DNA from 4 places in the Pseudomonas sp. TE3911 genome. Region 2 is predicted to be linked to each of the others. Evidence: predicted binding sites of a transcription regulator. Region 2 holds the regulator's gene; each other region holds the start of a gene.
What was found. The regulator FliA, encoded in region 2, starts transcription of late flagellar genes. The targets are predictions, from matches to a motif close to CTAAAGTTTNNNNNNNNNNNGCCGNTAA.
Positions count from the first base shown of each region.

Region 1: a site for FliA is predicted at 3,167-3,194, ahead of ACVWXD_RS24055 (methyl-accepting chemotaxis protein). Genes of this name have one in related genera too.
Region 3: a site for FliA is predicted at 2,354-2,381, ahead of ACVWXD_RS10200 (methyl-accepting chemotaxis protein). Genes of this name have one in related genera too.
Region 4: a site for FliA is predicted at 2,610-2,637, ahead of motA (flagellar motor stator protein MotA). Genes of this name have one in related genera too.

Region 1 covers NZ_JBSSFP010000001.1:5,318,589-5,324,102, reverse strand. The annotation lists rRNA gene rrf (5S ribosomal RNA) at 52-167, shown strand; rRNA gene rrf (5S ribosomal RNA) at 276-391, shown strand; partial or broken gene ACVWXD_RS24075 (TonB-dependent receptor plug domain-containing protein) at 747-1,188, opposite strand; gene ACVWXD_RS24070 (hypothetical protein) at 1,154-1,456, opposite strand; gene ACVWXD_RS24065 (FecR domain-containing protein) at 1,540-2,514, opposite strand; partial or broken gene ACVWXD_RS24060 (sigma-70 family RNA polymerase sigma factor) at 2,507-2,990, opposite strand; gene ACVWXD_RS24055 (methyl-accepting chemotaxis protein) at 3,309-5,189, shown strand; gene ACVWXD_RS24050 (SRPBCC family protein) at 5,224-5,514, opposite strand, start outside.
Region 2 covers NZ_JBSSFP010000001.1:861,332-866,845, forward strand. The annotation lists gene flhA (flagellar biosynthesis protein FlhA) at 1-915, shown strand, start outside; gene flhF (flagellar biosynthesis protein FlhF) at 928-2,244, shown strand; gene fleN (flagellar synthesis regulator FleN) at 2,351-3,184, shown strand; gene fliA (RNA polymerase sigma factor FliA) at 3,181-3,921, shown strand; gene ACVWXD_RS04045 (chemotaxis response regulator CheY) at 4,092-4,466, shown strand; gene ACVWXD_RS04050 (protein phosphatase CheZ) at 4,485-5,273, shown strand; gene ACVWXD_RS04055 (chemotaxis protein CheA) at 5,285-5,514, shown strand, end outside.
Region 3 covers NZ_JBSSFP010000001.1:2,232,237-2,237,750, forward strand. The annotation lists gene ACVWXD_RS10195 (GlxA family transcriptional regulator) at 1-774, shown strand, start outside; gene ACVWXD_RS10200 (methyl-accepting chemotaxis protein) at 958-2,313, opposite strand; gene ACVWXD_RS10205 (RidA family protein) at 2,493-2,873, shown strand; gene ACVWXD_RS10210 (peptidase U32 family protein) at 2,944-4,923, shown strand; gene ACVWXD_RS10215 (DMT family transporter) at 4,901-5,514, opposite strand, start outside.
Region 4 covers NZ_JBSSFP010000001.1:4,859,903-4,865,416, forward strand. The annotation lists gene rsgA (small ribosomal subunit biogenesis GTPase RsgA) at 1-592, shown strand, start outside; gene motB (flagellar motor protein MotB) at 670-1,686, opposite strand; gene motA (flagellar motor stator protein MotA) at 1,690-2,541, opposite strand; gene ACVWXD_RS22090 (HDOD domain-containing protein) at 2,709-4,244, shown strand; gene ACVWXD_RS22095 (rhodanese-like domain-containing protein) at 4,302-5,117, shown strand; gene asd (archaetidylserine decarboxylase) at 5,133-5,514, shown strand, end outside.

The sequences.
Region 1 (5,514 bases), 4.5 Mb from region 2:
ACCCAATTTGCTGAAGCGAGGCCAACTGGTCACGACTCAGTACCCGAATTTCTTGACGACCATAGAGCATTGGAACCACCTGATCCCATCCCGAACTCAGTAGTGAAACGATGCATCGCCGATGGTAGTGTGGGGTTTCCCCATGTGAGAGTAGGTCATCGTCAAGATTAAATTCCGAAACCCCATTTGCGAAAGCAGATGGGGTTTTGTTTTATGTAGAAACTCATGAATTTCATCGGCGCGATGCGAATGCAACGATCCGATACACAGAATTTCTTGACGACCATAGAGCATTGGAACCACCTGATCCCATCCCGAACTCAGTAGTGAAACGATGCATCGCCGATGGTAGTGTGGGGTTTCCCCATGTGAGAGTAGGTCATCGTCAAGATTAAATTCCAAAACCCCTGTCTGTTATACAGACAGGGGTTTTGTCGTTTAGAGGCGCTGGTGGGTGGGGGCCGCACTAGTGGCTCAGAACTGGTAACTTACCTTGCGCTTACGCTGCGCTCTTCACCCAGATAGCAGAAGTTCAGACTGGCATAGGACGCTACATAAGTTTCATTGGTCAGATTGTTAGCATTCAGCCTCACATCCACGCCCTTCAAGTCGACGTTACCTTAAAGGTATAGCTGCTCAGGAACTTAGCTCCATATATGCTTCCAATTCCAGCCCCAGCGAGCGTACAGCGCCGACAGCACGATAAAAGCTTTCCTGCGGTAGCTTGGTTGCCAGATTTTCCTGATCAATTCGATCAGGTCTTGCAGATAAAACCCGGTTTGCTCCACCCGGCGCAAGAAGCTGGTAGGGCTGTAATAGCTGATAGCAGAGTTACCATAGGCTGGGTTAAACGCATTGATTGGCTCAAGCGACCCACTTGTCCAATCCACCACTGTTTTACGCCCTTGATAGCCCGCACCTATCAGCATGGTTTGCTTGGTCGCCCTAGTGGAGATAGGCCTGTAACGTCAGTGAAGTGTCATCGGTAAAGTCGATGCTCAGACGGGACATCTGCGCCCATAGAGTAGTGAGGAAGGACCCTTGAGAATGTCCACGCGCTCCAGGAAGTACGGATGCAACTTACATCGTGCTATAGGTGCCTCTGTCCCTCATGGACTTCAAGCCATCAAGGTAAATGTTATCCACCGAGCGATCATTTAAGCAGCGCATCGCACTGTAACCCCACCGAGTGCCGGTCCTGAGTTTGCTCTGGCATGCTGGACATAGTGACGCCTATCGGTCGTGAGAACTGATTGAGTACCTGGCTCAGTGGGCCTGCAGCTATCTTGTAGGGTTGATTGACCTGCTCGGTGCGGGCTTCTGCCGCTGAGACACTGATGAGTACCGTACCGCTACCCAGCGCCGTCAACAGCAATGCTGCGCGTATGGCTTGACCCAATAGCGTGTAGGAAGAGTCGAGCGTGTTGCGGGGAAAACACGCTGGCATGTTCAGCATCTGTAGATGCCTGGTGAGCGCAGATTGACTGGCTCACTGTCTAAGCCGGACTCACGGAAAAAAGCCGCCAAAAAAGTGAAAAATTAGACCCTTCGCTCCAGGCTCACCCACCAACGCGTGCGATAGCGCACGTGTACCGGCAGTATGCGTGGCAGTATCGCTAGCAATTTATCGGTGTCCTCCAGGCGGAATGCACCCGACAGCCTTAAATCTGCAATATCCATTGAGCAGCCCAGATAACCAGGGCGATAACGCCTAACTTCTGCAAGGAAGTCGATCAACCGCATATTTCGGGTCACTAGCAGCCCATCTGACCAAGCAGCAATGTCCATATCTGGCGGCGGAGCAAGCATGGCTTCGGTCTGACGCACGACGTAACTCTCACCTGCGTGAACGCGCGTCGAAAGTCCATCCGGCCTGTGCGGTGAGTGAATCGCTACAGTACCGCTGACCACATTCAAGCGTGTGCAGTCACTGTACTGGCGAACTGTAAAACGCCCTTCGATACCTTCCAGCAAGCCGTGTTGAGCTTGAACCAACAATGGGGCAGAGGAAGCAGCACTGCAGGTCACTAGGATTTCCCCACGCACCAATGTGATCAGATGCTGCTGCGGATTGAAGTCCAGGTCTACCGCGCTGTCTGTGTTGAGTTGCAGGCGAGTGCCATCGGGCAATTGCATGCTGCGGCGCTCGCCGGGGGCTGTTGCGAGGTCAGAAGTCCAGCGCTGCAAACCGGTCAGGTCCCGGCTTAGCCATACTGTTGAGCCCACCAGCAGTACGCCGGCCAATAACTTCAGTGCCTGCCGCCGTCCCAGGCCTTGTGTACTGTTTTCCAGTGCTTTATGTACCCCGGGGATCGCGGTCAGATGGCTATTGAGCTCCTGTTGTAGCGCCAGTACCCGTTGCCAGGCCAGTTCGTGATCATGATGAGCTTCGCGCCATTGCTCGCATTGCAGGCGCAGCCGTGTATTGGCGGGGTTGTGACGTAAGCGCAGCATCCAACTGATGGCCTGCTTGACCACCCTAGAGTCTGGCGCGGAGCGTGTGGTGTTATTCATTGGCGCCGTAACGCAGGACGGAGCAGTAGTAAAGCGCCTCGGCGACATAACGCTCAACTGACCTCAGTGATATACCCATCTGTTTTGTGATCAGCTTGTACGTTAGCCAATCACACTGAACCATCAGAAATACCTTACGCACCTCAGGTTTTAGCCCTTCCAAAAGCCGGGCGATGTCCTCCAGTAACTCCAATACCAACGCCCGCGTCTCAGCGCTTGGCGCCAGCGCTTCGGACAGATGGGCGATTGACTCGATATAGGCTCGTTCGATCTCCTCGCGGCGCCAGTGATCAACGACCACCCCTCGTGCACTTGTGCGCAACAATGCCCGTAGCGCCTTGAGTTCAAAACGTTCGATTCTCTACAGCAGTCGAATGAAGGCGTTTTGAGGCAGTTCTGCTGCATCTGCGACATTGGCCATACGGCCGCAGCCACGTGTTAAGCCAGTTGTGGTGGGTGCAGTAAAGCGTCTGCACAACGCTATCTTCACGCGAGGTGTATTCAGAGGGAGGCCTGTAAACAAGCTCGTCCAGGCGCTACAGATGTCAATTTGTCTCAGTGCTTGGCAGGCGGAAAAATTTTTTACTTCGCTCCTTGTACGACAACCTTTTGTCGGTTTCCTACCTAAAAAGAAGATCTTTCCCACAAATCACTAAGTTTTACTTCGGCGTGGCCGAAAGCCTGATAAGCCATGTGTGCACCGAAATAGAGCGGCCCGAGACGCTGCCTAGACCGTACATGGAATGCTCCATTCGGCCCGCTCACCCCCCCTTTGGCAAAAAGAAGTCGATGAAATGAATCTCAAGTTCAGTCATAAAATTTTGTTGGCCGCGTCAGGCGTCGTGGTTCTAGCCTTCGCGTTATTTACTCTTTACAACGACTACCTGCAGCGCAGCACCATCAAGCAGAACCTGGAGTCGTCTATCCAGCAGTCGGGTGAGCTCACCGCCAGCAGTGTGCAGAACTGGCTCAGCGGTCGGATATTGGTGCTCGAAAGTCTGACGCAAAACGTTGCCCACCAAGGCAGTGCGGCTGACCTCCCGGGGTTGGTCGATCAACCGGCGTTCACCTCGAACTTCCAGTTCACCTACGTTGGTCAAACCAACGGCGTGTTCACCCAGCGTCCCGACGCAAAGATGCCTGACGGCTACGACCCTCGTCAGCGTCCCTGGTACAAGCAAGCGGTGGCTGCCGATAAGCCCATGCTGACGCCGCCCTATATGGCCGCAGTGGGTGGGCAGATCGTAACGATCGCCATGCCGGTGAAAAAGAACGGCGAGTTGCTCGGTGTGGTCGGCGGTGACCTGAGCCTGCAAACCCTGGTGAAGATCATCAACTCGGTGGACTTCGGCGGTATCGGCCATGCGTTCCTGGTCAGCGGCGACGGCCAAGTCATCGTCAGCCCTGACGAAGACCAAGTGATGAAAAACCTCAAGGACATCTATCCAGGTACCAGCGTCCGTATTGAGAAAGTTAACCAGGAGGTCGTCCTCAAAGGTCAGGACCGCATCCTGTCGTTCACGCCTATCAGCGGTTTGCCCGGTGCTGATTGGTATATCGGTCTGTCGATCGATAAAGACAAAGCCTATGCACCGCTGGGCAAATTCCGCACGTCCGCGTTGATCGCCATGCTGATCGCTGTTGTCGCGATTGCGGTGCTCTTGAGCCTGCTGATTCAAGTATTGCTGCGCCCTCTGACCACCATGGGCATTGCCATGCAGGACATCGCCCAGGGTGAGGGTGACCTGACCCGCCGCTTGACGGTTACCAGCAAAGACGAGTTCGGTGAAGTGGGCAGTGCGTTCAACCGGTTCGTAGAACGTATCCACGCCTCGATTTCCGAAGTGTCTTCAGCAACGCGCCAGGTGCATGACCTGTCCCAGCGTGTGATGGCGTCCTCCAACGCTTCGATCATAGGCTCTGACGAGCAGAGCGCACGTACCAACAGCGTCGCCGCAGCAATCAACGAGCTGGGCGCCGCTACTCAGGAAATCGCCCGTAACGCCGCTGACGCCTCACAGCACGCCAGTGGTGCCAGCGAGCAGGCCGACGATGGGCGCAAAGTGGTTGAGCAAACCATCCTGGCAATGTCGGAACTGTCGCAAAAGATCAGCCTGTCCTGCACCCAGATCGAAACGCTGAACGCCAGCACCGACAACATCGGCCACATCCTTGATGTGATCAAAGGCATCTCCCAGCAAACCAACTTGCTGGCATTGAACGCGGCAATCGAAGCAGCACGTGCTGGTGAAGCCGGACGCGGGTTCGCCGTGGTCGCCGATGAGGTGCGTAACCTGGCTCACCGTACCCAGGAGTCGGCTGAAGAGATTCATAAGATGATCACTTCGCTGCAAGTGGGCTCGCGTGAGGCGGTGACCACCATGAATGCCAGCCAGACCTCCAGCGAAGAAAGCGTTCAGGTGGCCAACCAGGCCGGTGAGCGCCTGGTCAGCGTAACGCAGCGAATCGTCGAGATCGACGGCATGAACCAGTCCGTGGCCGCCGCTACTGAGGAACAGACTGCCGTGGTGGAAACCCTCAACGTCGACATCAACCAGATCAACCTGCTGAACCAGCAAGGTGTGACCAACCTCAACGAAACCCTGAAAGACTGCGATGCGCTGTCTCAACAGGCCAATCGGTTGAAGCAGTTGGTCGATAGCTTCAAAATTTGATCTGCTGAGTGTGTAGGAGCGAGCGATCTCGCTCCTATCGCTTACCCAGCAAGCGGCGAACATTCTCCAGGGCGCCATCGGCGAACCCCTGCACAAACTGCTCAAATCCCACCTGTGCTGCGTCTAAGGGCTCGGCAATGATGGTCCAGGTTACCCTGGAGCAGTGCTCTCCAAGAGCGTCTACTTTGATTGCCGCCCACAGCCTGGCCACGCCCAGGGTGTTGTAGATCGTGGTCCAGGTCATGTGCATCGCGTGCTCATCCCAGCTATTTAGCTGTTCCACCACTCGGTTGCCATCGCGGAAAAATTTCGTGCGTAAGGCGCC
Region 2 (5,514 bases):
GACCTGGGCTTCCTGATGCCCACCGTGCACATCCGCGACAACCTCGATCTGGCTCCGAGCGCCTACCGCCTGACCCTGATGGGGGTGATCCTGGCCGAAGCCGAGATCTATCCGGATCGCGAGTTGGCGATCAACCCAGGCCAGGTGTTCGGCAGCCTCAACGGCATTACCGCCAAAGATCCGGCTTTCGGCCTGGAGGCGGTGTGGATCGAAATCAGCCAGCGCAGCCAGGCGCAGTCACTGGGCTATACCGTGGTGGACGCCAGCACGGTCGTCGCGACCCACCTCAACCAGATTCTGTACAAGCACTCTCACGAGCTCATCGGCCACGAAGAAGTCCAGCAATTGATGGGCTTACTGGGCAAAGCCTCGCCAAAACTGGCGGAAGAGCTGGTGCCCGGCGTGCTGTCGCTGTCGCAATTGCTCAAGGTGTTGCAGGCGCTGCTGGCCGAACAGGTGCCGGTACGCGACATTCGCAGCATTGCCGAGGCCATCGCCAACAACGCCGCCAAGAGTCAAGATACCGCCGCGCTGGTGGCTGCGGTGCGTGTCGGATTGTCCCGTGCAATCGTGCAAAGCATTGTAGGGCTTGACTCCGAGCTGCCTGTGATCACCTTGGAACCAAGGTTGGAACAAATATTGCTCAATAGTATTCAGAAGGCAGGACAAGGCCAGGAAGAGGGCGTTCTGCTGGAGCCAAGCATGGCTGAAAAGCTGCAGCGTTCGTTGATCGACGCTGCACAGCGTCAGGAAATGCAGGGCCAACCGGTGATTCTGCTGGTGGCAGGTCCGGTCCGCGCGATGTTGTCGCGGTTTGGACGCTTGGCAGTACCGAATTTGCACGTTTTGGCTTATCAGGAAATTCCTGACAACAAGCAAGTGACTATCGTCGCGACAGTAGGGCCCAACGGCTGAGGGTAGTGGGTTATGCAAGTTAAGCGTTTTTTCGCCGCCGATATGCGTCAGGCCATGAAACTGGTCCGTGATGAGCTGGGCGCCGACGCCGCGATTATCGGTAACCGTCGTATTGCCGGCGGTGTCGAGCTGACGGCTGCCCTGGATTACACCCCCTCGGCGCTGGCGCCGCGTGTACCGAACATGGAGCTCGAAGACGAGCTGCGCAAGACCGCTTCGCGCATCGTCTCGGCCCAGGCTGAGCTGAGCATGCGTGGCGACAGCGATACCACCACCAATCGCCAGTTGTTCGCCGGGCTGCCGCTGACCGCTGCCGAACCATTGGTTGAGCCGACTTTCGTCGAGCCGCCGCGTCCTGCCGCGCCAGCCCCGGCCGCCGCAGTTGACCAGCGTGTGTTCGACTCGATGCGCTTTGAGCTCAACGGCCTGCGCGAACTGCTGGAAGTGCAGCTCGGCTCGCTGGCCTGGACGCAGCTGCAAGGCAGCAAACCGCAACAGGCCAACCTGTGGCGTCGCCTGCAACGCATTGGCTTGTCCGGCCCGTTGTCCCGCGACCTGCTGGCCCTGACCACCGAAATCGAAGAACCACGCCAGGCCTGGCGCATGTTGCTGGCCCACCTGGCGCGGATGATCGCTACCCCGGAAATCGAACCCCTGGAAGAGGGCGGTGTGATCGCCATGGTCGGCCCCGCCGGCATGGGCAAGACCACCACCCTCGCCAAGCTGGCAGCGCGTTATGTGCTCAAGTACGGCGCGAATAATATCGCGCTGGTGAGCATGGACAGCTACCGGATCGGCGCCCAGGAGCAGCTCAAGACGTTGGGCCGCATCCTCAATGTACCGGTGACCCACGTCGACCCGGGCCAGTCCCTGGCCAACGCCCTCGATCCGCTGCTGCGCAAGCGCGTGGTGCTGATCGACACCGCCGGCTTGCAAGCCAGCGACCCGGCGTTGCGCATGCAACTGGAAACCCTGGCCGGGCGTGGCATCAAGTCGAAAAATTACCTGGTGCTTGCAACCACCAGCCAAAAACAGGTTCTTACCGCTGCGTACCATAGCTACAAACGCTGTGGCCTGGCCGGTTGCATCCTCACGAAACTGGATGAAACCGCCAGCCTGGGTGAAGTGTTGAGCCTGGCTATCAGTCATGAATTACCGGTTGCCTACCTGACCGACGGGCCGCGGATCCCGGATGATCTTCATCTGCCGCGCCGTCATCAGTTGGTCAGCCGTGCCGTCAGCGTGCAAATGCAAGAAGAGCCTAGCGAGGAAGCGATGGCCGATATGTTCGCCGACCTCTACCACAACCCGGCAAAACGGGTCGGTTGAAGTCAGGATGAACACCGTGAAATGTACCTACATTGATGGTCTGCAAGCGATTCACGCGGCCAAGCCATGTAGCCTGCGTCTAAGCAAGACAAGGTAAAGAAATAAAATGGGCAGCATGCATCCCGTACAGGTGATCGCGGTGACCGGCGGCAAAGGTGGCGTCGGAAAGACTAACGTGTCAGTGAATTTGTCCCTGGCCCTGGCAGAGCTTGGCCGTCGCGTCATGCTGCTGGATGCTGACCTGGGGCTGGCGAACGTCGACGTTCTGCTGGGACTGACGCCCAAACACACCCTTGCCGATGTGATCGAGGGGCGCTGTGAGCTGCGCGACGTGCTGCTCCAGGGCCCTGGCGGGATCCGCATCGTGCCGGCTGCCTCCGGTACCCAGAGCATGGTGCACCTGAGCCCGGCGCAGCATGCCGGCCTGATCCAGGCATTCAGTGATATCGGCGACAACCTCGACGTGCTGGTGATCGACACCGCCGCCGGGATCGGCGAGTCCGTGGTCAGCTTCGTGCGCGCCGCGCAGGAAGTCCTGCTGGTGGTCTGCGATGAACCCACCTCGATCACCGACGCCTACGCCCTGATCAAACTGCTTAACCGTGACTACGGCATGAACCGCTTCCGCGTCCTGGCCAACATGGCCCAGAGTCCGCAGGAAGGGCGCAATCTGTTCGCCAAGTTGACCAAGGTCACGGATCGCTTCCTCGATGTCGCCTTACAATACGTCGGCGCAGTTCCCTACGACGAGTGCGTGCGCAAGGCTGTGCAAAAGCAGCGTGCAGTCTACGAAGCGTTCCCTCGTTCCAAATGCGCATTGGCGTTCAAGGCTATTGCCCAGAAGGTCGATACCTGGCCGTTGCCCGCCAACCCTCGTGGGCATCTGGAGTTTTTCGTCGAGCGATTGGTACATCAGACGAGCGCAGGACCGGTGCTATGACAGCGAATGGCTACAACGCCTACAAGAAATCTGCCCGTGACAGTCAGGGTGAGTTGATTGAGCGCTATGCGCCGCTGGTCAAGCGTATCGCCTATCACTTGCTGGCTCGCCTGCCCGCCAGCGTGCAGGTCGAGGACCTGATCCAGGCCGGCATGATCGGCTTGCTCGAAGTGTCGACCAAATACGACGCCAGCAAAGGCGCGAGTTTCGAGACGTATGCGGGTATCCGTATCCGTGGCGCGATGCTTGATGAGGTGCGTAAAGGTGATTGGGCGCCGCGTTCGGTGCACCGAAATACGCGCATGGTCAGCGACGCAATTCGTGCAATTGAAGCAAAAACCGGTCGCGACGCTAAAGATCATGAAGTTGCGGCCGAACTCCAATTGAGTCTCGACGATTATTACGGGATTTTGAACGATACCTTGGGCAGCCGCCTGTTCAGTTTCGACGACCTGTTGCAGGACGGCGAACACGAAGGGCTGCACGAGGACGGCGCGAGCGCGCATATGGAACCGTCACGCGACCTGGAAGATGAACGCTTCCAGGGTGCATTGGCGGACGCCATTGCCAACTTGCCCGAGCGCGAGCGGTTAGTGTTGGCGCTGTATTACGACGAAGAGCTGAACCTCAAGGAAATCGGTGAGGTCCTGGGGGTCAGCGAATCGCGTGTCAGCCAGTTGCACAGCCAATGCGCAGCCCGCTTGCGGGGGCGTTTGGGAGAGTGGCGAGCGCGCTGACAGGCAGTGTGGGGAGCATTGCAAAGCGATACCGCGAAGGTGATAGGCCTTCGTGGGTTCGATCCGTGGTGCCCCCGGCAGTCCTTTTTGTGTAATGCCTGTTGATTGAAATGGCGCGTCCAGGTGCTGGGCGCGTTTAAGACTGCTTGGAGGTCGAATTGGACAAGAACATGAAAATCCTCATCGTTGATGACTTCTCAACGATGCGGCGGATCATAAAAAACCTGTTGCGTGACCTTGGGTTCACAAACACGGTCGAGGCGGATGACGGCCTTACGGCGATTCCGATCCTCAACAGCGGGAGCATCGACTTTCTGGTAACAGACTGGAACATGCCGGGCATGACCGGTATCGACTTGTTGCGCCACGTGCGTGCCGACGAAAAACTGCGCAGCCTTCCCGTGTTGATGGTGACCGCCGAAGCCAAGCGTGAACAGATCATCGAAGCCGCCCAGGCCGGGGTCAACGGTTACGTAGTCAAGCCATTCACTGCACAGGCCTTGAAAGAGAAGATCGAAAAGATCTTTGAACGCATCCACGGCTAATGCCATCGCGGGGGAGCTATGGAGCATAAAGAAACGTCACAGGGAGACTTTGAGTCGACCCTGAAAAAGCATGCTCACCAGTTGGTCGACAGCCTTGAAAAAGGCCACTTCGGCGACGCGGTGCAGTTGATCCATGAGCTCAACCAGACCCGTGACCGCGGCCTGTACCAGGAAGTGGGCAAGCTCACACGCGAGCTGCACAGTGCGATCGTCAATTTTCAGATTGACCCGCACATGCCCCAGGCCGAAGAAATCTCGCAGATCACTGATGCCACCGAACGCCTGTCCTATGTGGTCAGGCTGACCGAAGCCGCGGCCAACCGCACCATGGACCTGGTGGAAAATGCCACGCCTCTGGTCAACGGCATGGCCAATGAAGCCCAGGCCCTCAGCGTTGACTGGGGCCGCTTCATGCGTCGCGAAGTCGGGGCTGAAGAGTTTCGTGAATTGGCCCGTCGGGTCGACGGTTTCCTGTCGCGCAGCGAACAGGAAAACCGCACTGTTTCTAGCAACCTCAATGACATTCTGCTGGCCCAGGATTACCAAGACCTCACCGGTCAGGTGATCAAACGTGTAACCCAGTTGGTTACCGAAGTGGAAAGCAATTTGCTCAAATTGGTGCTCATGGCTGGCCAGGTAGACCGTTTTGCCGGCATCGAACATGACCGCGAAGCGATCCTCTCTGAAAAAGATCCACAAAAACATCTCGCCAAGGGTGAAGGTCCGCAGATTCATGCCGATAAACGTGAAGACGTTGTGTCAGGTCAGGATGACGTAGATGACCTGTTATCCAGTTTAGGCTTCTAAGGAGCACCCACATGAGCTTCGGCGCCGATGAAGAGATCCTTCAGGATTTCCTTGTAGAGGCCGGCGAAATTTTAGAGCAACTGTCCGAACAACTGGTCGAGCTGGAAAGCCGACCGGATGATGCGAACCTGCTCAATGCAATTTTTCGCGGTTTTCATACTGTAAAAGGGGGCGCCGGCTTCCTCCAGCTCCATGAGCTGGTGGAGTGCTGCCACATCGCCGAGAACGTGTTCGACATCCT
Region 3 (5,514 bases), 1.4 Mb from region 2:
GAAGCCAACGAGCATGCCTGCGCCTGGCTGCGCGGCCGCGCCCCGGCGATCCGTCGCCTCTGTTCAATCGGCACCGGCGCCTTCGCATTGGCCGCCGCCGGTTTGCTCGATGGGCGCAACGTAGTGACCCACTGGAAGTTCGCCGAAGCATTGCAGGCACGTTACCCCAAGGTCATCTGCCAGACCGACGCGTTGTACCTGCATGACCGCAACTTGTGGACGTGCGGCGGAGCCACCGCAGGCATCGACTTGGCGTTGGGACTGGTCGAGCAGGATCTGGGGGCCGACGCGGCGCTGTCATTGGCGCGCTATTTCACCGTGTTCCTGTGGCGCTCGGCCGAGCAACCGCAGTTGAGCGCTTCGCTCAAAGCCCAGTCCACCGCTCTGCGCACTGATCCCGATGTACGCCTGGCGCGCTTGCATGCGTGGATTGCGGGCAACTTGAACGGTGATCTACGCGTGGAGCGCTTGGCCGAGCAATTCGGCATGAGCCCGCGTCACTTTGCGCGAGCCTATGTCGCCGCCACGGGCGATACGCCCGCACAGGCGGTGGAGAGTTTGCGCTTGGAAGCCGCCTGCCGGGTGTTGGCCACCACGAGTGAACCCATCAAGCGGATCGCGCAAACGGTTGGTTTCGGCCGTGAAGAGCGCATGCGGCGCGCTTTCCAAAAACAACTGGGCACCAGCCCGCTGGGTTATCGCAACCAAATGAAGGCAGCAACCCACCAGGCACCGTTTCCGATGGGGATCGCGCTGCAGGGTTTGGCGCATTGAGTTCAGCTAAGCCCAGCGCTCAAGGACGCCCCCACAAAAAAATCCGCCGTAAAACGTGAGCGCTGGCTTGCCCGCGACAGCGGCCGTTCGGTGTACCTATCCACTATCTAGGTAACGGCGGCTCACTTTTGGAAAAGAGCCCCAAAAGCAAGCCTGAGACCAACATCAACAGCGAGCCAGCGATTAGCCAACCCAGCCTATGGCAGTCTTGGGAATCACCTCCGACTCATCCAGCTTCGACGCAAACATACTCACCGCCTGCACCGCATCGCTGGTGCTGGTGCGAATCTGCAAGATCACCGAACCCGCCTGGTCCGCCAACTGGACGCCGCGTTGTGCGCCTTCCTGGGTGGCGTTCATGCTGGTCACTGCGTCGCGGGTTTCCGAAAGGATCATGCCGATCATCTCGGCGATTTCCGCTGTGGAGCGACTGGTACGCCCGGCCAGTTGCCTGACCTCATCGGCCACCACCGCAAAGCCACGGCCTTGGTCGCCGGCCCTTGCGGCCTCGATGGCGGCGTTGAGCGCCAGCAGGTTGGTCTGGTCGGCGATGCCGCGAATGGTGTTGACGATGGCGGTAATTTGCTCGGAACGATCGCCCAACTGCCCGACCAGGCGCGCGGATGAGCCGATGTTTTCGGCAATCCGGCGCATCTCCGTGGCGGTTTCCTGGATAACCTGGGTGCCGTGCTCGGCAAACCGTTCGGTCTCGGACGAGATGTGGTAAGCACGGGAGGCGCCACGGGAGTCTTCTTCGAACTTCTCTACACGTTCGGTGATGTCGCTGGCGAACTTGACGATCTTGATCAGCTTGCCGTCGCCGTCGTAGACCGGGTTGTAACTCGCTTCGAGCCACACGACCCGGCCATGTTTGCCAAGGCGCTTGAATTGCCCGGTGAAGAATTCGCCATTGTTCAAGCGCCGCCAAAAGTCCGCGTACTCATGGCTGTTGATCAGGGCCGGTTCGCAAAACAGGCGGTGGTGTTTGCCTTTGAGCTCGGCCAGCGAATACCCCATGACGTTCTGGAAGTTGTCGTTGGCGTCCAGTACCTGCCCGTTCAAATCGAATTCGATAACGGCCATCGCCCGGTCCAACGCCGTCAGTTTGCTGCGCGTAGCGGCTTCCTGTTCAACCTTGGCAGTGACGTCCAACGCGTACTTGACCACTTTCAACACCTGGCCACGCTCATCCAGCACCGGGTTGTAGCTGGCCTCAAGCCAGATAGTCCTGCCTTGGGAGTCCACCCGCTTAAACGTACCCGACACGAACTTTCCGGCCTTGAGGTCAGCCCAGAACTGGCCATAGGCCGAGCTGCTGGTCAGCGCTGGCAAGCAGAAATCACGATGGGATTTGCCGAGCAGTTGCTCACGGCTGTAACCCAGCGTCCTCAGGAAGTTGTCGTTAGCACTCAACACCTTGCCATTGAGGTCAAATTCGACCACGGCCATGGAGCGTTCGAGTGCAGTAAACAGTCCTTTGTATTCGGTGACTTCGGCCGTCCTGGCCGCCAGTTCTGTTTTAACTGCTTTATTGAACATGACGTACCCTCAACCGTGCGAAGAAGCTGTCTGTAACTGGCTATCGGCGGCTGAATACGCGACTTTACGCGGTTTTAATGTTTATTTTCTGGCGTCAAAAAGCCGCGCATTGCGGTTTGCCCGCGCGGCTGTTTTCGGGGACCATGGGCGCCTTTGCAATCTGCCAACGAGAGGCGCCCATGGCCAACCACGACCTGTCCTACACCCCCGATCCTGATGCTGACTCCATCTCATCCGACGTAATTGGCTTCAACGGTATCCTGGTCTCCACCCAGATCCCGACCCGCGCCGACGGCAGCCTGGAGCTGGGCGATATCTCCCTGCAATGCGAATGCACCCTGCAAGCGCTGAAAGTCGCGCTGGAAAAGGCCGGCAGCTCCATGGATCGGGTAATGCACCTGACCATTTATCTGACGGATATGGCCGATCGTGCGGCCTTTAATGAAGTCTACAAACGCTTCTTTGCCAAGCCCTGGCCCGTGCGTGCGGCGGTTGGCGTTGCTGCATTGGCGGTAGAAGGCATGCGCGTGGAAGTGACCGCGATGGCCGCCCAGGCCTGAGTTGATGCCGGTCAGGCATTTCACAGCTACAATGCGCGCCTCAACCGTGACAAGCCTGACTAAAAAAACTATGTCCATGCCCAAGCATCACCTGGAATTGCTCAGCCCTGCCCGCGATGTCGCCATCGCGCGGGAGGCGATCCTGCATGGCGCCGACGCCATCTACATCGGCGGCCCAAGTTTCGGCGCCCGTCATAACGCGTGTAATGACGTGAGCGATATCGCTCAGTTGGTAGAGTTCGCCCACCGTTACCATGCGCGCGTCTTCACCACGATCAACACGATCTTGCATGACAACGAACTGGAACCCGCGCGCAAGCTGATCCATCAGCTCTACGACGCCGGTGTTGACGCGTTGATCGTGCAAGACCTGGGTGTGATGGAGCTGGATATTCCGCCCATCGAGCTGCACGCCAGCACCCAAACCGATATCCGCACCCTGGCCCGCGCGAAGTTTCTCGACCAGGCCGGTTTCTCGCAGTTGGTCTTGGCCCGTGAGCTGAACCTGCAGGAAATCCGCGCCATCGCCGACGAGACTGATGCCGCCATCGAGTTCTTTATCCACGGCGCCCTGTGCGTGGCGTTCTCCGGGCAGTGCAACATCTCCCACGCGCAAAATGGCCGCAGCGCCAACCGTGGCGATTGCTCCCAGGCTTGCCGCCTGCCGTACACCTTGAAAGACGATCAGGGCCGCGTCGTGGCCTTTGAAAAGCACCTGCTGTCGATGAAAGACAACAACCAGAGCGCCAACATCCGCGCCCTCGTCGAAGCCGGTGTGCGTTCGTTCAAGATCGAAGGCCGCTACAAGGACATGGGCTATGTGAAGAACATCACCGCCTATTACCGCCAGCGCCTCGACGACGTGCTTGAAGACCGCACAGACCTGGCCCGCGCTTCCAGCGGCCGCACCGTGCACTTTTTCCTGCCTGACCCGGAAAAAACCTTCCACCGTGGCAGCACCGACTATTTCGTCAGCGACCGCAAGATCGACATCGGCGCCTTCGACACGCCGACCTTCACCGGCCTGCCGGTCGGTACGGTGGAAAAAGCCGGCAAGCGCGATCTGCAAGTGGTCACCCATGAGCCGTTGTCCAACGGTGACGGTTTGAACGTGCTGGTCAAACGCGAAGTGGTGGGTTTTCGCGCCAACATCGCCGAACCCAAGGGCGAGTTCGAGGAAGACGGCCAGAAGCGCTATCGCTACCGCGTCGAGCCGAACGAAATGCCGGCCGGTCTGCACCAGTTGCGCCCGCACCATCCGCTGAACCGCAACCTGGACCATAACTGGCAACAAGCGCTGCTCAAGACCTCGGCGGAGCGCCGTATCGGCCTGTCGTGGGTCGCGCGCCTGCGTGAAGACCAGCTGGAAATCACAGCTACCAGTGAAGAAGGCATCAGCGCCAGCGTCACCCTGCCCGGCCCGTTCGGCGCGGCCAACAAGCCGGAGCAGGCGCTGGATACCCTGCGCGACCTGCTTGGCCAACTCGGGACTACCGAGTATCACGCGACGAATATCGAGCTGGACGCGCCACAGGCGTTCTTCGTCCCCAACTCGCAGCTCAAGGCATTGCGCCGCGAAGTGATCGAAACGCTGACTGCGGCCCGTGTCGCGGCTCACCCCCGTGGTGGACGCAAGGCCGAGACCACGCCGCCGCCGGTTTACCCGGAAGCGCACCTGTCGTTCCTGGCTAACGTCTACAACCAGAAGGCCCGCGACTTCTATCATCGTCACGGCGTCCAGATGATCGACGCTGCCTTTGAAGCCCATGAAGAAACCGGCGAAGTACCGGTGATGATCACCAAGCACTGCCTGCGCTTCTCGTTCAACCTCTGCCCTAAACAGGCCAAGGGTGTGACGGGCGTGAAAACCAAGGTCGCGCCGATGCAATTGATCCATGGCGACGAAGTGCTGACGCTGAAGTTCGACTGCAAGCCGTGCGAGATGCATGTGGTGGGCAAGATCAAGGGGCATATCCTTGGCTTGCCGCAGCCGGGCAGCGTGGTGGAGCATTTCAACCCGGATAAGATCATCTTTCAGGGCACGCACTAACCCTGCGGGAGCGGGGCCACCACCAGCCCCGCTGCAACCCGGCAGCCGCCAGCAGAATAGCCGCCACCCCCAGCCATTGCAGCCAGCCCAGGCGGTGGCCAAAGGCAATCCAATCGACGACGATCGCCGCTATCGGGTAGATAAACGACAGCGCGCCGGTGATGGCCGTCGGCAGTTTCTGGATCGCCCCGTACAGCAACACATACATCAACCCGGTATGCACAACGCCCAGGGCCACCAATGCCGACCAGGCATTACTCGCCTGCGGCAGGCTATTCCAAGGCACCAGCGGCGCCAGTAGTAGCGCACCGGTAATCACTTGGATCAACGCCATCAAATGCGGCGGTACGTCCTTCAAGCGCTTGATGATCAATGCCGCTACGGCATACAAAAACGCTGCGCCCAACGCCAGGACGATTCCCGTCAAATAGTCCCCGCCACCGCTCTGCTGCTCGCCATGGGCAGTGACAATCGCCAGCATCCCCATAAACGCCACACTCAGCCAGGCCAGTTTCTGTAAGGTGATTTTTTCACCGAGAAACAGCGCCGCCAGCATGACCAACAGGAACGGCTGAACGTTGTACACCGCCG
Region 4 (5,514 bases), 4.0 Mb from region 2:
TTTGGTGGCGGCTGAGCATGCTGGTATTCGCCCGCTGTTGCTGCTGAACAAATTCGACCTGATCGACGAGCAGAACGCCCCAGCGCTCAATGCGTTGCTGGCGGTCTACCGCACCTTGGGTTACCCAGTGCTGGAAGTCTCGGCTCACCACGGCAACGGCATGGAACAGCTGCAACAGCAGTTGGACGGACGCATCAGTGTGTTTGTCGGCCAGTCGGGCGTTGGCAAGTCATCGCTGGTCAACAGCCTGCTGCCGGAAGTAGACACCCGTGTAGGCCCGCTGTCGGAACTGTCCGGCCAGGGCACTCATACGACCACCACCGCGCGATTGTTCCACTTCCCCGGCGGCGGTGAACTGATCGACTCCCCGGGCATTCGAGAGTTCGGCCTCGGCCACGTCAGCCGCAGCGATGTGGAAGCCGGCTTTATCGAGTTCAACGACCTGATCGGTACGTGCCGCTTCCGCGACTGCAAACACGACCGCGAGCCGGGCTGTGCGTTGCTCAAGGCCCTGGACGATGGCCGTGTGCAGCAGCAGCGGATGAACAGCTATCGGTCGATTATTGCGAGCTTGCCCGAGAGCAGTTACTAAACCGCCCGCCGCGTTGCGGGTGAGCGGGCTTTTGGTGATGAGCGGGCTTGCCCCGCTCATCACAACCGCAAAAGAACTTACGAGCCCGTCTTAGGCGCCGTAGGATCCTTCATCCCACCATCGTCAAACAGGTTCAGCTTCTGCCGCAGTTCATGGGCCGGCAACGGCTCCTGCCCTGACGGAATGGCATTCGGGTCAACCGGCACTTCGCCCGGCGCGCCCGCACCTGGGGTTGGCACGACAGGTGGCTGATCACCTTCAATCGCACGCTGAGCCTTCTTGGTCAGCACGACGATATCAATGCGCCGGTTAATCGGATTGAACGGATCCTTGGGTTCAAATAGCTGCGAGGAGGCAAAACCCACCACGCGCGCCACTTGCGGGTCGGGGTAGCTGCCTGCCACCAACGCACGACGGGCAGCGTTGGCGCGGTTGGCCGAGAGTTCCCAGTTGCCGAAGTCACCCTGGCCGGCATACGGCTTGGCGTCCGTGTGGCCGCTGATGCTTATCTTGTTCGGCACTGCCTTGATGGTGTCAGCCATGGCCAGCAGGATGTCTTCGAAGTACGGCTTCAGCCGCGCACTGCCGGAATCGAACATCGGCCGGTTGGCGGCATCAGTGATCTGGATGCGCAAGCCTTCCGGAGTGATCTCGAACGAGATCTGATCCTTGAATTTCAGCAACTGCGGATTTTCATCCACCTTGGTCTGCAACTCTTGCAGCAACAGCTCCAGGCGTTCCTGCTCAACCTGTTCAGCCATGCTCTCGACGGTGTCGCGCTCGATCGGGATGTTCTCCTGAGGCGATTCGGTCTTGACCTCTGGATTGATGGTGCGCTCAGGGGCCAACTGCGGCGAGCCGCCCAGGTCGATCACAAAGGGCGTGCCGCTCTCCGAGAAGCCAATCGGGTCTTTGAAGTAACCGGCGATGGCGATCTTCTGTTCGGGAGTGGCGGTCGACATCAGCCACAGCACCAGGAAGAACGCCATCATCGCCGTCGCAAAGTCGGCGAAGGCGATTTTCCAGGCGCCGCCATGGTGCCCCGCAGCGAAGCGCTTGACGCGCTTGATGATTATCGGCTGGTTGTTTTCCATGGCTTAGCGACCGCGAACCGCTTGTTCCAGCTCGGCGAAACTTGGGCGATGCTTCGGGTACAAGACCTTGCGACCGAACTCCACTGCCAACGATGGCGGCATGCCGGACGCGGACGCTACCAGACTGGCCTTGATCGATTCGTACAGGTTGATTTCTTCCTTGGCATCATGAGCCAGGGAGGTGGCCAGCGGGCCGAAGAAACCGTAAGCGGCGAGAATACCGAAGAAGGTACCCACCAGCGCCGCACCTACGTGCATACCGATGGCCGCCTGATCGCCCTCGCCCAGGGAGGCCATGGTCACCACGATACCGAGTACCGCCGCGACGATACCAAAGCCGGGCATGCCGTCGGCCACACCGGTCACGGCATGGGAAGGATGCTCCAACTCTTCTTTAAGGCTGAACAATTCCATGTCGAACAGGCCTTCCAGCTCATGGGGAGCCATGTTGCCGGAGGACATGATGCGCAGGTAATCGCAGATATAGGCGGTCATGCGCTCGTCTTTGAGCACGGCCGGGTACTTGGCAAAAATCGGGCTGGCGGAGGCGTCCTCGATGTCGGCCTCAATGGCCATCATGCCTTCGCGGCGGCTCTTGTTGAGGATCTCGTACACCAGGCCCAGCACTTCCAGGTAGAAGGTATGAGTGAAGCGCGAACCGAACATGGCCAGCGATTTCTTGACCACGTGCATAGTCATGTAACCGGGGTTGGCCTGAAGGAAAGCGCCCAGTGCAGCACCGCCAATGATCATCACCTCGAAAGGCTGGATCAGTGCCGCAATTTTACCGTGGGACAGGACGTACCCGCCGAGCACGCTCGCGAAGACGACGATGATGCCGATAATTTTAGCCATAGGAGATGAGTACTTGCGCCGTCGGGTTCATGGACATATTTGGGGGAACTGGAAAACTCTTGTTCCTCTTATCGGCAAAACTGCGCCAGACTATAGCCCGTTAAGGCGAAAAGCCAGTTCGGCCCGCTCCGGGCGTGTTGACCGCAAGTGATGATCGCGCCCCAATCATGGCTAATGAAACGACAGTCCCATCTGTAAGACCTATCTCTCTCGCCGCTTGGATCAAGCGCCTGGACGACGTGCTGCTGCCAGTTCCCCAGGCCAGCCACGACCGTGTGTGCAAAGCCATCCGCGACAGCCGCAGTTCGTTGCGAGATATTGCCGAACTGATGCAAAACAGCCCGGCTTTGGTACTCAGCGTCATGCGCGAGGCCAACAGCCATAACCATGGCAGCCTGGCGGAGCCGGCGGAAAACCTCGAAGTAGCGCTCAATCGCCTGGGCCTCAAGCGCGCCGAGGAACTGCTGGCGCGCCTGCCCTCGGTGCCCGCCCAAGAGATTCCCGTAGCATTGCGTCAACTGTTGCTGGTGAGCCAGCACGCGTCGCAGCAAGCCAACGGTCTGTTCGGCAGTCGTCTGGCGCGGCTTTGGCAAGACATCCACTGGGGTAGCCTGCTGTTTCTGTCGCCGCTGTGGCCGATGGCCGTTGCCTACCCCAAGCTCCTTGAAGAGTGGGAACTGCGTGTCATCCATAAGGGCGAGCCTGCACGCAAAGTCGAGCAGGAGCTGTTCGGCGTGCGCCTGCTGGACCTGTGCCTCGGCCTGACCGAAGCCTGGCACCTACCGATCTGGGTATCCCAGGGCTATAACCTGCTGTTGAACGAGCAACGCTTGCTGGTCAAGGCACTTCATATCGCCCGTGAAGACGACTCGTTGCGCCATCAGCAATTGCTAGACGCCGAACCCAACCTGCGCCGTTGGCTGAACCAGCCGGCCAATACCGTGCTGCTAGCCAACGGCCTGGCGATGTCAGCCCAAGAGTCTTGGACCTGCCCGCACACTCAACGCTGGCAATACCTTACCGCGCTGTATTTGCAGCAACCGCTGGCTGAAGTGCAGCAACAATCTCACCAACAAGCCGTCACCAGCGCCCGCAGCACTCTAATGCCCGACCTCTGGCACCCGGCGCTGTCGCTGATCTGGCCGTGGAATGTGCAGAAGATTCATCGCGGCCTGCTGCCGGCGCCGCCACCGACTGCCGAGGCCCTGGCCGTGTGGCGTAACCGCTGCACCGAACTGCTGTTGGAACCAAGCCGCTTTGCCAACGCCATGCATTTGACCACCTGCGCCAAGGAAGCTCTGGTGGCCAGCGGCATGCAGCGAGTCTTGTTGTTCATGGCCGATCGCGCCCTGAGCACCTTGCGCGTGCACCAGGCCGACGGTCTGCCCAAAGACGCCGCCAACCTGAGCCTGGACGTGGTCAACAGCACGCTGCTACAGCGCCTGCTGGAGAAATCCGCCCAAGTACGCCTCACGCCGGATAACCACGCGCAGTTCTCGGCCTTGCTGCCGCCGATCCTGCGCCGTCTGTTCACAGGCGAACACCTGCTGTTGCGTTCGATGAGCTGCAACGGCCGCGTGGTAATGCTGATGGTCGCCGACCAGGGCGGCGGACCGTTTTCGGAAACCACCGTGCAGGCTTTCGGCAAAACCGCCCAGTGCATAGAGAAAGCCCTGCACAGCTTTACCAACCGCAGCGCCTAATGCTTGCGCTACAATCGCCGTCCTTTATCGCCAACATTTGTGCCCAGGAGACCTCACATGCCTGACTTCTCTGGCTTGCCGCTGGTGATCGAATCCAGCGACCTGCTCGGTCAACTGGATGCCGAACACCTGATTCTGGTGGACCTCACCAGTGCCGTCTGCTACGCCGAAGGGCATATCCCCGGCGCGCATTTCGTTGACCCTAAGCGCACCCAACTGGGCCAGCCGCCGGCTCCCGGCCTGCTGCCCAATAAAGCCGACCTGGAAAAACTCTTCGGCGAATTGGGCCATACGCCCGACGCCACCTACGTGGTGTACGACGACGAAGGCGGCGGCTGGGCCGGGCGCTTTATCTGGCTGCTCGACGTAATCGGCCACCAGAAATACCACTACCTCGACGGCGGCCTGCTGGCCTGGCTGGAGGAGAAATACCCCGTTTCCACCGAAGTGCCCGGCCCCGTCGGCGGCCCCGTCAGGCTCACGCTGCATGACGGCCCCACGGCCACCCGCGAATACCTGCAAAGCCGTCTCGGCGCGGCCGACCTGGGTATCTGGGACGCACGCGGCCCGCTGGAATATTCCGGCGAGAAGGTACTCGCCGCCAAAGGCGGGCACATCCCCGGCGCGGTAAATTTCGAATGGACTGCCGGCATGGACAAGGCACGCAACCTGCGTATCCGCCGCGACATGCCGCAGATCCTCGAAGACCTCGGGCTGACGAAAGATAAAGAAATCATCACCCACTGCCAGACTCACCACCGCTCTGGCTTCACCTACCTGGTGGCCAAGGCGCTCGGTTATCCCCGAGTCAAAGGTTATGCCGGTTCCTGGGGCGAATGGGGCAACCACCCCGACACCCCCGTTGAGATTTAAAGTTTAAGGACAGTTATGAAAAAGCAGTTGTTTATCCTCAGCCAGTACTTGCTGCCGCACCATTTGCTGTCGCGCCTCGCGGGCTGCATTGCCGAGTGCCGCGTGCGTTGGTTCAAGAACGCTTTCACCACCTGGTTCGCTAAACGCTACCAAGTAGACATGTCCCAGGCGTTGGTTGAAGACGTGACCGCCTACGAGCACTTCAACGCCTTCTTCACACGCGCCCTCAAAGATGGCGCGCGCCCGCTGGATCAAACCCCAGGCGCGGTGCTCAGCCCCGCCGATGGCGCGGTCAGCCAGCTTGGTCCGATTGAGCATGGGCGTGTGTTCCAGGCTAAAGGCCACAGCTTTAGCGTGCTGGAGTTGCTGGGTGGCGATGCAGCCTTGTCGGCACCGT